3 regions of the Priestia sp. USM5 genome follow, and region 2 is predicted to be linked to each of the others. Evidence: predicted binding sites of a transcription regulator. Region 2 holds the regulator's gene; each other region holds the start of a gene.
The links. The regulator Rex, encoded in region 2, represses fermentation and respiration genes when NADH is low (regulators of the CRP and FNR family bind a similar motif). The targets are predictions, from matches to a motif close to TTGTGAAATATTTCACAA.

Region 1: a site for Rex is predicted at 1,951-1,968, ahead of ACWATA_RS11315 (DUF1641 domain-containing protein). Genes of this name have one in related genera too.
Region 3: a site for Rex is predicted at 2,173-2,190, ahead of ACWATA_RS24815 (AtpZ/AtpI family protein). Genes of this name have one in related genera too.

The regions. Positions count from the first base shown of each region.
Region 1 is NZ_JBSGKN010000001.1:2,071,415-2,075,704, reverse strand. Features, by position in the region: gene ACWATA_RS11325 (ammonium transporter) at 1-1,204, opposite strand, end outside; gene ACWATA_RS11320 (hypothetical protein) at 1,201-1,617, opposite strand; gene ACWATA_RS11315 (DUF1641 domain-containing protein) at 2,047-2,499, shown strand; gene ACWATA_RS11310 (NAD(P)/FAD-dependent oxidoreductase) at 2,533-3,711, shown strand; gene ACWATA_RS11305 (AEC family transporter) at 3,759-4,290, opposite strand, start outside.
Region 2 is NZ_JBSGKN010000001.1:4,418,970-4,423,259, forward strand. Features, by position in the region: gene ACWATA_RS23130 (CPBP family intramembrane glutamic endopeptidase) at 1-79, shown strand, start outside; gene ACWATA_RS23135 (YdiK family protein) at 76-303, shown strand; gene tatC (twin-arginine translocase subunit TatC) at 330-1,085, opposite strand; gene tatA (twin-arginine translocase TatA/TatE family subunit) at 1,101-1,286, opposite strand; gene ACWATA_RS23150 (redox-sensing transcriptional repressor Rex) at 1,340-1,978, opposite strand; gene ACWATA_RS23155 (ABC-F family ATP-binding cassette domain-containing protein) at 2,437-4,290, shown strand, end outside.
Region 3 is NZ_JBSGKN010000002.1:91,309-95,598, forward strand. Features, by position in the region: gene ACWATA_RS24810 (S8 family serine peptidase) at 1-2,106, shown strand, start outside; gene ACWATA_RS24815 (AtpZ/AtpI family protein) at 2,403-2,624, shown strand; gene ACWATA_RS24820 (ATP synthase subunit I) at 2,631-3,002, shown strand; gene atpB (F0F1 ATP synthase subunit A) at 3,021-3,731, shown strand; gene atpE (F0F1 ATP synthase subunit C) at 3,822-4,034, shown strand; gene ACWATA_RS24835 (F0F1 ATP synthase subunit B) at 4,137-4,290, shown strand, end outside.

The sequences.
Region 1 (4,290 bases), 2.3 Mb from region 2:
TGATACCGTGGTAACTGATGTCTAAGCCCACTTCTTCTTCTTCTTCCGTAGATCGAAGCGGAACCACCAAGGAAATAACCTTTAACCCTATCCACGTCGTAACAAATCCCCAAGCGCATAGAGCAATTAATCCGAGAAGTTGAACACCTAATAACGTCCAGCCCCCTCCTGTAAACACACCGCCGTCTGTAGAAAACAAGCCCACAGCCAACGTGCCCCATATTCCCGAAGCAGCGTGTACAGGAAAAGCTCCTACAGGATCGTCGATTTGACGTGCTTCGAGCCAGTTTGTAGCTGCCATCATTAATAAGCCAGATACAGCTCCAATAAAAATAGCAGATGGTGTGTTAACAAAAGCGCACCCGGCCGTAATGCCAACCAGTCCGGCAAGCGATCCATTTATTACAGAAGGTGCATCTGAACGGTTGTAGCGAAATAAAGTATAAAATAAAGTAGCTGCTCCGCCTGCTGCTGCTGATAACATTGTGACAATAGCAATGTGACCAATTCTAACGTCAGTGGCACTTAGCGTACTTCCTGCATTAAACCCGAACCATCCAAACCATAATAAAAAAGCACCAACTGATGCAAGCGGCAAATTGCTTGGAAGAGAAACAGAACTAATTCCATTTTTCGTGAACTTCCCTTTTCTCGGTCCAATCATTATTGCAGCTGCTAAAGCTGAAAAACCGCCAAGAGCATGGATAACTGCCGAACCGGCAAAATCAAGCATTCCTAGCTTACTAATCCATCCGCCTCCCCAAATCCAGTGGCCGGCTATAGGATAAATAAATGTAGTCATTAAAATCGCATATAAAAGGTATGCGCGGAAATTAATTCGTTCTGCCACCGCTCCAGAAACGATAGAAATGACCGCAATAACAAACGCACATTGAAACAGCCAAAATGTTTCAAGCCCAATTGGAATGTCAAGGTGCGATAAATTACCTGAGAGCGCAAAACCGCTTTTACCGACGATTCCGCCTAAATCATCTCCGTACATTAATCCAAACCCAATTAAATAGAAACAAAGCGTTCCTATTGTAATATCAGCGAATACTTTCATAATAATATTGACGCTATTTTTATATCGGACAAAACCTGCCTCTAGCAAGGCAAAGCCGCCTTCCATTAGCAAAATCATCGCCGCTGTTAATACAACCCACGTCGTATTTATACCTAAACTTAGTTCATTAACACTCATATCCCAACGCCTCCACTGCTTTTTAGTCGTTTTATTTCTTGTACAATAGCAGGCGAAAGCGTAATTTCACTTGTTTCTTCATTTTCCGCTTTTATTAATTCAAGAACTTCATGAAGTTCTCGCATTTGTGCTTTAAGGTGATCAATTTTTTTAAAGCGTTCCTTTACGTATACCATATACTCGACCGCTTGATGCTGACTTAAAGGACGCCCGGTAAAAAATTTACGAAACGGTGATAGTGATTGGTACCAAGCTTCTTCAGCACGTTTCTTCTCTTCGTATTTACTAATTTTCGCTTTTATATCTTCTATTTCTTGTGCTTTAGCTTCTTTTAACTTCATTATAAATTCAATTAATTTTAATTGAGGCAATGTAATGACCACATTATGATAAAGTTCATCCACTATAACCATGTTATATCTCCTTACATAAGATGTTATATTTAGATTATATGTAGAACACTATAGTAAGTCAATGTAATTTTTTGAAAACTCTTTAAATAGTAAATGCGCCCTATCTTTTTACTACTTATAGAATATTAAGTTCGTATGTGTTGAAATATGACGTTATTTGTTTTATCGTAGGAAGAGGAATTATGTTAGTTCCCTATTTTAATTTTATTTACCTAGGCAATTATTCGCTTTATTTTTTATAAACTTTTATTAAACAAAGGGTTACGAGGTTCTTCACTTATTTTTTCAACGAAATGAGTTGATTTTATCTCGTATTAAAATTAAAATAGAATTATGTGCAAGATTTCACAACTTCACAATGTAGTTTGAAAGTCTAGCAGATAACTAGGAACTACATATGCAACAGTATCCAGCAAAGGAGGACTTTTCATGTCTCAATCAACTATTCAAAAATCAGCTGCAGAGGAAAATGCTGCTGTACAAACAGAAGCGGCGGTTAACAAAGGTCAAGCGGATGTGTTAGATCAATTGTTAAAGCCTGAAGTACAAGAAGCTCTTACTGTTCTTGTAGATAATTTACCAAAATTATCTGAAATGGTAACGGTGCTTACAAAAACTTACGACGTTGCGCAATCATTATTAACTGACGACGTATTAAAAGAAGATCTACTTGGTGGAGTAAAAGAATTTATCGAGCCAGTAGAAGGAACAGTAAAAGGTCTTGCAGCTACTGCAATCGAAGCAAACGATCGTGCAGAAGCAAATGCTTCTAATTCAATCGGTTTATTCGGTTTATTACGCATGCTTAAAGATCCACAAGCTCAAAAACTATTCCGCTTTGCACAAGCGTATTTAGACATTACAAACGAAAAACAAAAATAATTTTCATTAAAAAGTGTGGACGGAGGATCGACTATGTCAAAACATATTTTAATTTTAGGCGGCGGTTACGGTGGTTTATTAACTGCAATGACAGCTCGCCAACACCTAAGTGCGGATGAAGCAAAAATTACAGTAGTGAACCGTTTTGCTACTCACCAAATCATTACAGAATTACACCGTCTAGCTGTAGGCGGCGTTTCTGAACAAGCGGTAGCTTTACCACTTGATAAATTACTTAAAAACTACAACGTTGATTTAAAAATTGCAACGGTAAAAGAAATTTCACCAGATCAACGTGAAGTATCTCTTGAAGATGGTACAAAATTAAGCTACGACTACCTTGTTACAGCTTTAGGTAGTGAAACTGCTTACTTCGGTATCCCTGGTTTAGAAGAGCACAGCTTCGTTCTTAAATCAGTAAATGATGCAAACCGTTTACGTGCACACGTAGAAGCTTGTATCGCTGAATACAGCAAAACAAAAAATAAAGCTGACGGTACAATCGTAGTTGGCGGTGGCGGATTAACAGGTATCGAACTTGTTGGTGAATACGCTGACTTAATGCCAAGCCTATGCCTAAAACACGGTGTGGATCCAAAAGAAATTTCTCTATACTGTGTAGAAGCAGCTCCTACAGTTCTTCCAGGCTTCCCTGCTGAATTAGTAGAGCGTGCTCAATCAAGCTTAACAAAACGTGGCGTTACATTTGTTACTGGTACACCTGTAACAAAAATGGATGCTACAACTGTTGAACTTAAAGACGGCAGCAAAATTGAAACAAAAACAATGGTATGGACTGGCGGAGTTCAAGGTAACTCTGTAGTTGCTAACTCAGGTATCGAAGTAAACCGCGGTCGTGCACTTGTAAATGAATTCTTACAATCTACATCTCATAAAGATGTATTCCTTGCTGGTGACTCAGCGGTTGTAATGGGTCCAGAAGGTCGCCCTTACCCACCTACTGCTCAATTAGCTTGGCAAATGGGTGAAGTTGTAGGCGTGAACTTAGCAGTAGCTATTCGCGGCGGAGCAATGGAATCATTCGTTCCTGTCTTCTCTGGTACACTAGGAAGTCTTGGACGCAAAGATGCAATTGGTACAATCGGCGGAAACAAAACGCAATTAAAAGGTTTACCAGCATCACTTATGAAAGAAGCAAGTAACGTTCGTTACTTATCTCATATCAAAGGATTATTCGCATTAGCTTATTAATCCGTCTTAAAACGAAAGAGGGAAATTCCTCTTTCGTTTTTTTTTATTTACATAAGCCAAGAAATAAGAAGCGGCAGCGTAACCAGCGATAAAATAGCACTAATAACAAAAGCAGAGGCCGTTTCGTTTTCCATGCTTTCAAACCGCAAGGCAATCATCGCAGCTACAGCAGATCCAGGAAAAGCTACCAGTAAAATAGCTTTTGTCACTTCATCTGAAGACAACCCTATCCATACTGCAATTCCAAGCATAACGATCGGTTGAACTGCTACTTTTAAGACAGCGATCCCGAGCGCGCCTTTACTGAAGTTAATTTTTCCAATTCCAATCGTTACTCCTACCGCAAACAAAGCTGCTCCGGATGTGATACTTCCAATTTGATCAAGCATATCCTGTAACAGTTTAGGTGACTGAAAGCCGCAAAGCGTTAAAATCACTCCAATTAACGGGACGCATGCCAAAGGCTCAGATAGACCATGCAAAATAGAATGAACCGTTACTTTGAATAAACTTGTTTTCTCTTCCCCTTCTTTTCGTCCCCTTTGGCCAACGGTTCCCAAAATCGTTGCCAACGGATCT
Region 2 (4,290 bases):
TATTTTTGCAGATAAAATTATAGAAATGCAAAAACAAGCAGAACAAATGCAGTTCATTTTTGGAGGCATGTTTTTATGAAGAATATCCCTTTAACACGAGGGTTTATTTATATTATTATGGGGATTTTATTCACCTACTTGGCAATTCAAAATGCCCAGGAAACCGTCTGGAATTTCCCCACAATCTTATTTGCACTCGTAGCCGCATTCGATTTCAGGTTTGCGGTTCGCATCTTTATCTTGCACTACAAAATTAAAAAATTGCAGCAGCAATATAAAAATCAAGATGATTCATCCAAATAAAAAAACCACTGTTTCAGTGGTTTTTTTTACATACTAACATCTTCTCTTTCTTGCTCTGCCCTTGCCTTTAACACTTTGCGATACGAAATGCGGGAAATAATGATGCTGATTTCATACAAAATTAAGAGCGGCACTGTCACCATCATGTGCGAGAGCAATTCCGGTGGTGTAATAAGTGCGGCAATAACTAGCAGTACGAAATAGGCATATTTTCGAATTTGAGATAAAAACATAGGCGTTATAATTCCTAAACGCGTCAAAAACATAACGACGACAGGAAGCTGAAACAACAGGCCAAAAGGCAGTGTGAGCTGCATTAAAAAAGAAAAGTATTCATTAATGCCAATCACTTGGTTTACATTCAGCTCATCAGAAACGCGCGTCATAAAATCAACGACAAATGGAAACAACACAAAATAAGAAAAAGAGACACCGCCGATAAAGAGAAAAATGGAAACAGGAATATATCCAAGCGTTACCTTACGCTCTTTTTCATATAAACCAGGACTAATAAATGCCCAAAGTTGATACAGTGCAACAGGAGCTGCAAGTACACAGCCGATAATAACAGCAAATTGCATATAAATCTTAACTGGATCTGTTAACCGAAATGCATTCATCGTTAAATTCTTTGCCTCATCAGCATGCTGTAAATAGACAATAACCTTATCCGCTATAAAAAAGCCGCCAATTGTGGCAATCACAAAGAAAAATAAAACAATTAAAATGCGTTTTCGCAGCTCTCCTATATGATCATATATTGACATTTCTTGTTCGGTCATACTATGATCACCCTTTTACTCTTTGTCATCTACTTGACGCTGTTTATCTTTTTCACGATCTTCTGATGCACCGCTAGCGGCATGCTTAAACTCTCTAAGCGTTTGGCCCACTGATCTTCCTAGCTCCGGTAACCGTTTCGGTCCAAAAATAAGCAGTGCTACAATCGCAATAATAATCCAACTGCCTGCTCCAATCCCCATATTCCCACTCTCCTTATTAATTTAGACTTAAGGAAATCGTAACACAGTCCACCTTATTCAACAGGATAATTTTTCAAAAAATAGACAAGCGACTGTAATTCTACAGCAAGATCAATATGATGCAGTCGAATCTCATCCGGTACGTTTAAGCGTGCAGGAGTGAAGTTTAGAATCCCTTTAATTCCGCAATTCACTAAACGATCGGTAATTTGCTGAGCAACAGTTGCAGGAACGGTTAAAATCGCTACTGAGATGTCATCACTCATATAATCTTCCAATTGGTCAAGGTGATAAACCGGCACGTCGCCTACTTTCGTACCGACTTTATCTTCTATCACATCAAAAGCGCACTCAATTTTGGTGTTATTATTTTTAATAAAATTATAATTTAAAAAGGCCGTTCCTAGATTCCCTACGCCAATCAGTGCTACTTTCGTTACTTCATCTTGGTCTAACGTTTTACGGAAAAATGTAAGTAAATAATTCACATTGTAGCCGTATCCCTTTTTTCCTAATGCTCCAAAGTAAGAAAAGTCCCGACGAATAGTAGCAGAATCCACTTTCACTGCCTCACTTAACTCCGCTGACGACACACGCTGTTTACCAGAAGCATGCAAGTTTTTCAAAAAACGATAATAAAGCGGCAATCGTTTAGCCGTTGCTTGTGGTATTTTTAATTGTTCAGTGTTCACGTTGTACCCCCTCAGTTCATGTATGTCATTACTAACATTTTCAAGTCATATTGCATTACCTTTCACAAAGCATCAACCGCTTTGAGGTAGCGCTTCCAATTCTCTCTCTTTTCTCTTGTTTTATATATACTCCGCTTCACACCCCGAAGGCTTTTGTCTATCCAGCACTACTTAAAGTCGGTAGCTAGAACGAAGTAATTAGCCCTTCAAAGGATTCGTTTGTTAGTCATGACGGGTTTTCTACATCCATCATATATAAGTTCAGAGATGCACTTATCTCTTATTTTAACATAGTATCCTGTATAAAATGTGCAGGTAAAATCATTTTATTTCATGAATCAAAACATTCGCTTCATCATTTGTCCTTGTCCCTCTACAAATTACAAACGCTTGTAGGAAGAACTTGTAGTTGAAAATATGTTAAAATACACTATGGATATACTACTAGAGGTGAAAAAATGATTATTCTACAATTGAACGGTATTACAAAATACTATGGGGCAGAACCCATTTTATCGAATATAAAGTTAGAAGTACAATCAAAAGACCGCATTGCCCTAGTGGGACGAAACGGTGCTGGTAAATCAACTTTATTAAAAATTATTGCTGAGCAGCTTTCTTATGACAGCGGAGAGATTATCAAACCTAAAGGTGTTTCCATTGATTATATGGGACAAGATACAGTTCTTGAATCAACACTCTCCATATGGGAAGAAATGATGACTGTCTTTGCTCCGTTAAAGAAGATGGAAAAAGAATTACGTACGCTTGAAACGAAGATGGGCGATCCAGATATTTTTAATGATTCAGTTCAATACGAAAAACTAACCAAAGAGTACGATCAGCTTCAAGTAACGTTCAAAGATTTAGGCGGCTATCAATATGAAGCGGATACACGATCTATTCTTCACGGTTTCCGTTTTTCAAACTTTGACTACAGCACCCCTATTTCCTCCTTAAGCGGTGGACAAAAAACGCGCCTGGCTCTTGCAAAACTGCTTTTAACAAAGCCTGATTTGCTTATTCTGGATGAGCCTACCAACCACTTAGATATTGAAACTTTAGCATGGCTGGAACAGTTTCTGCAAGGGTATGAAGGAGCTATTTTAATCGTTTCACATGATCGTTACTTCCTTGATAAAGTCGTAAATCAAGTGTATGAAGTCGTACAAAAAACAACGGTGAAGTACACGGGCAACTACTCTAAATACCTTGTACAAAAAGCAGAGCGATATGAAAAAGAGTTGCGTCAGTACGAAAAGCAGCAAGATGAAGTCGCAAAGCTGAATGATTTTATTCAGCGAAACATCGCCCGCGCATCGACTACAAAACGTGCGCAAAGCAGACGTAAACAGCTCGATCGAATGGAGTTAATAAATCGACCTAACGAAGGCGAAAAATCAGCTAGTTTTTCGTTTGAAATTGAACGTCAAAGCGGAAATGAAGTCTTAAATCTGGAAGATGTGTCTATCGGATATGATGAACACAACTATGTCGTCCAAGAGGCAAACCTTCGCATTAAAAAAGGGGAAAGCCTTGCGTTGGTTGGTCCTAATGGCGTGGGGAAATCAACTTTATTAAAAGGCATTGTGGATAAACTCAGCTTCAAGACTGGGACCATTTCCTTTGGCTCAAATGTAATGGTTGGTTATTACGACCAAGAGCAAGCCAATTTAACGTCTAATAAAACCGTTTTAAATGAACTTTGGGATGACTACCCAGCCAAACCTGAAAAAGAAATCCGTACAGCGCTTGGAAATTTTCTGTTTTCAGGTGATGATGTACTGAAAATCGTTTCCACGCTCAGCGGTGGTGAAAAAGCACGTTTGGCTCTTGCGAAGCTTATGCTTCAAAAAGCTAACTTCTTAATTTTGGATGAACCTACTAACCATCTTGATTTAGATAGCAAACAAGTACTCGAGAATGCGTTAATTGATTACCCAGGGACTCTATTATTTGTTTCACATGACCGTTATTTTATTAATCGTATTGCCAATAAAATAGCAGAGCTATCTCCTGAAGGAGTAGAAGAATTTCTTGGAGATTATGACTATTATGTAGAAAAGAAAGCAGAAATAGAGGAAATCAAAGAATTAGAAAATATAAAAGCAAACGAAGAACGTACGGTAAAAGTAGATAAACAGTCCTATAAACAAGATAAAGAACAAAAGAAATTGATGAGACAGCGAACGCGCCGCATTGAAGAAATTGAAACTGAAGTAAACAAATTAGAAGCCGCCCAAGCGGCGAATGAAGAACTTCTTTGTGACCCTGAAATTTATCAAAATCACGAAGAAGTATCAAGATTAAAC
Region 3 (4,290 bases), on a different contig from region 2:
CAAGAAATGAATCATCAGGAAAAATCAATCATTGTGATGATTAAAAAAGAAAAATTCACGAAATTTAAAAGTCAGCTACAAAAAAATTATCCTAATATAAAGATTAAGAGCGAATTTCACACGGTGTTTACAGGACTTTCATTAAACGGCTCCATCTCGGATTTGGAAAAACTATCTCAGAATCCATCTATTATTAGTTCACATTCTATTAAAAACTATCAGGTTACAGAAGAAAATAGCGTAACGTTCATTGGCTCAGAACAGGTAAGAGGCTTGTTTGATACTCACAATCAGCGCTTAACAGGAAAAGGGATCAAAGTAGGCGTTATCGATACGGGGGTTGATTATTCTCATCCTGATTTAAAACAAACCTACAGAGGGGGTTACGATGTAATAGATGAAGATTATGAGCCGATGGAAACCACTCGTGAGCAAGGAGAACCGACTCTGCACGGTACTCATGTAGCTGGTATTATTGCAGCGAATGGGAATATTACAGGCGTAGCACCCCAAGCGGAAATCTATGCATACCGAGCTCTTGGACCTGGAGGAGCTGGAACGTCTGAAAGTGTTATTCTAGCTATTGAAAAAGCAATTCAAGATGATGTAGATATTATTAATTTATCATTAGGAAATGATGTGAATGGCCCTGATTTACCAACAAGCTTAGCGTTAGATCGAGCTGTTGAAAAAGGAATTGTAACGGTTACATCTAGCGGCAATTCAGGTCCAGGTTTATGGACGGTGGGCTCTCCGGGTACAGCGGGAAAAGCTATTTCCGTTGGCGCTTCTGTTTCTCCGACAACAGTTCAATTTCTAACAATTGGATTTAACAAAGAAAAAATTATGATGGCGCCAGTAGAAGGGTCTCGTCCATGGACATTTAATCAAACGCTGCGTGTAATAAATGAAGAAGATTCCAAAGAGCAAAAGCATGCGTCGGGTAACGTCATTTTGCTAAAAGCAGAAGGAAATGCGGTTCAAAAAAAGATTAAACAAGCTGAACAGGCGGGAGCAAAAGCGGTTATTTTATATAGCCCGACAGAAAAAAGCATAGTCAGTAAACTAAAAGAGTCAGTAAATATTCCCGTGATATGGGTAAGTAAAAAAAGCGGTGACACCATTAGCCAACACATTCAGTCTCAACAACCGTACTTACGCACTGGGCAGCAAGTGGTGCAAGACTTGCTCACATCTTTCAGTTCAAGAGGGCCTGTAACGACTACTTGGGGAATCAAACCAGACGTCGTCGCACCAGGTTACTTCATTAATAGTACAGTTCCTGGAGGATATGAACGCATGCATGGCACAAGTATGGCTGCGCCCCATGTAGCTGGAGCGTGTGCGCTGATTTTACAAGCTCACCCGAACTGGTCTCCTGAACAAGTCAAAGCTTCATTGATGAACACCAGTAAAGTAATGCAGCAGCTAAACGGTCAAACGTATCGCGTATATGAACAAGGAGCGGGAAGAATTCAAATAGCAAAAGCCGTCACAGCAGAATCTTTGTTTTATCCATCTTCTTTATCTTTTGGTATTTTTACGCGTCCATCAAAGAAAGTTTTATCTTTTAAAATTGATAACCAGTCTGATAAAGCAAAAACGTATCGCTTAAACGTTCCAAAAAGGGATGAAGGAGTGAACTGGGATGTTCCATTACCCGTCACGGTGCCACCCCGTCAGACAAAAGAGATAGCTGTTACTTTATCGGTGCAGCCCCGTTTTAAAAATAAAGGTATATATGACGGATATTTGGAAATAAATGATTCACGTGAAACATTTTCGCTTCCCTATATGTACATGATTAGCATTCCAGATTATCCTCGTGTCATGGGATTGCAAGTAGCAGCGGAAAAAGAGAAAAATACGTATAGCTATGAACTGTTTTTGCCTGAAGGAGCAGATCAGTTAGGCGTCGCTCTTTTTGATAAGCAGTCTTTACAGTTTGTATCGTATTTAGATGTTGACGTGGATGTAGAAAGAGGCATGAGAAAACGAAAAATAACGATTGATGAATCGCTTGTACCAGGAGTGTACCAAATATTTGCATTTGTGAAAAAGCATAGACAAGAGCAGGTTGTACACAGTACAATAACGATTGAATGAACCTCTTTAAATGTTTTCATTTGAAGAGGTTTTATGTGTGGCAGAAATGTGAACAATAAGAAGAGATTGTGAAGTTTTTAGCTTAAACACATTGACATTAAATATACGCTATTGTATGCTTACAGGGAATATAAATGATAAGGTTTTCAACCTGTGAAAACCGTTGATATTTCTGCGTATTTTATTAGCTGTTTTTACCTTTTTTAGCAATTTTTTTGCCTTTCTATCATATATTGAGCTATGAAAACGATAGAGAATTCGGAAAAAAGAAAATTTTGCAAAAGGGGTATGAGCTTATGAAAGATCGCAACCGTCATCCTTTGCAAGCGATGGCATTAGTGTCAATCATTCTATCACAGTTAGCAGGTTCAGTCTTAATTGGCTTATTCTCTGGAAGATGGGCTGATCAATGGCTTGACACCGAACCACTATTTTTGATTTTAGGCCTTCTTTCAGGGCTAGCAGCAGGTGTTTTTATGATGCTGCGGACAGTCCACCATTTTTTTTCAGGAGATTAATAATTCATGCAGGATTTGCAGCACGTTTTTCCAAGACTTCGTTCATACATATTGTATTTGTTAGCATTATACGTTCTCGGCTGGGGATTTACAAGTTATAAGGCTGTTTTTGCAGGTTTAATTTTAGGAACCGCCCTGAGTTTGTATAATTTGTGGAACTTAGTAAGAAAGTTTGAGCAGTTTGGACAGGCGTTGGATGAGGGGAAAAAGCCCCGTTCAATTGGGACTGTTGTAAGATTTGCAACAGCTGCTCTCGCAGTTGTGATTACCATCTCTTATCCAAAAACCTTTCATATTATTAGTGTAGTTGTGGGATTAATGACGTATTATGTTGTCATTATCATAGATTTAGTTGTTCAAAATATGCGTAGAAGATAGAAAGAGAGGTGAACACAGTTGGGTCATGAATCACCAACTATAGAGTTTCTAGGCCTTACTTTTAGTCAAAGTAACTTGCTTATGGTTACCGTAGCTTCTGTTATTGTATTCTTAATTGCAGTTTTATGTACTCGTACTCTTGCTATGAAGCCAAGCGGTGCACAAAACTTTATTGAATGGGTCTTAGATTTTGTTAAAGGACTCGTTAATAGCAATATGGATTGGAAAACAGGTGGCCGCTTTTTGACGCTAGGTGTAACTTTACTTATGTACATTTTTGTGTCAAATATGTTGGGTCTTCCATTCGCCATCGTGATTGACCATAACTTATGGTGGAAATCGCCAACCGCTGATCCAGCAATTACGCTGACGTTAGCCGTTATGGTAGTTGTACTATCACATTATTATGGTATTAAAATGCGAGGTTTCTCTGCATACACGAAAGATTACTTCAAGCCAATGGCATTTTTATTCCCGCTTAAGATTATCGAGGAGTTTGCCAATACGTTAACGCTTGGCCTTCGTCTTTACGGTAATATTTATGCTGGGGAAATTTTGTTAAGCTTGCTAGCTGGTTTAGCAACAACAGGCTTCCTAGGTACAATTGGAGCTGCTATCCCAATGCTTTTATGGCAAGGATTCAGTATTTTTGTAGGCGCAATTCAGGCCTTCATTTTCACAATGTTAACGATGGTTTATTTATCTCACAAAGTGAGTAGCGACCATTAATTTATAAAGCTTTGTTCAAGTAATACCCAATTTGGACAAAACAAAACTTAGTTAAACAAAATCATATATATTAAGGGAGGACTTTATAAAATGGGTTTAATAGCATCTGCAATTGCGATTGGTTTAGCGGCACTAGGTGCTGGTATTGGTAACGGTCTTATCGTTTCTAAGACGATTGAAGGCACAGCTCGCCAACCAGAAGCACGTGGTACATTAACTTCAATGATGTTCGTTGGGGTTGCCTTAGTTGAGGCGCTTCCAATTATCGCCGTAGTTATTGCATTCATGGTACAAGGTAAATAATAATGTGTTACATGTGGCGAAGATCATTCAAAAGAACCTTCGCCATTACTTTATGTCTTTAAGAAGTAAATTATATATGTGGAGTCTCTGAAGGGAGTGAACATGGCCGTGTCGAACATGTTTGTGTTAGGAGCAGCAGGCATTAATGGTGGAGATATTCTTTTCCAATTAGTGATGTTCCTTATCCTACTTGCGTTACTTCAAAAATTCGCGTTTGGTCCTGTAATGGGAATCATGAAAAAACGTGAAGAGCATA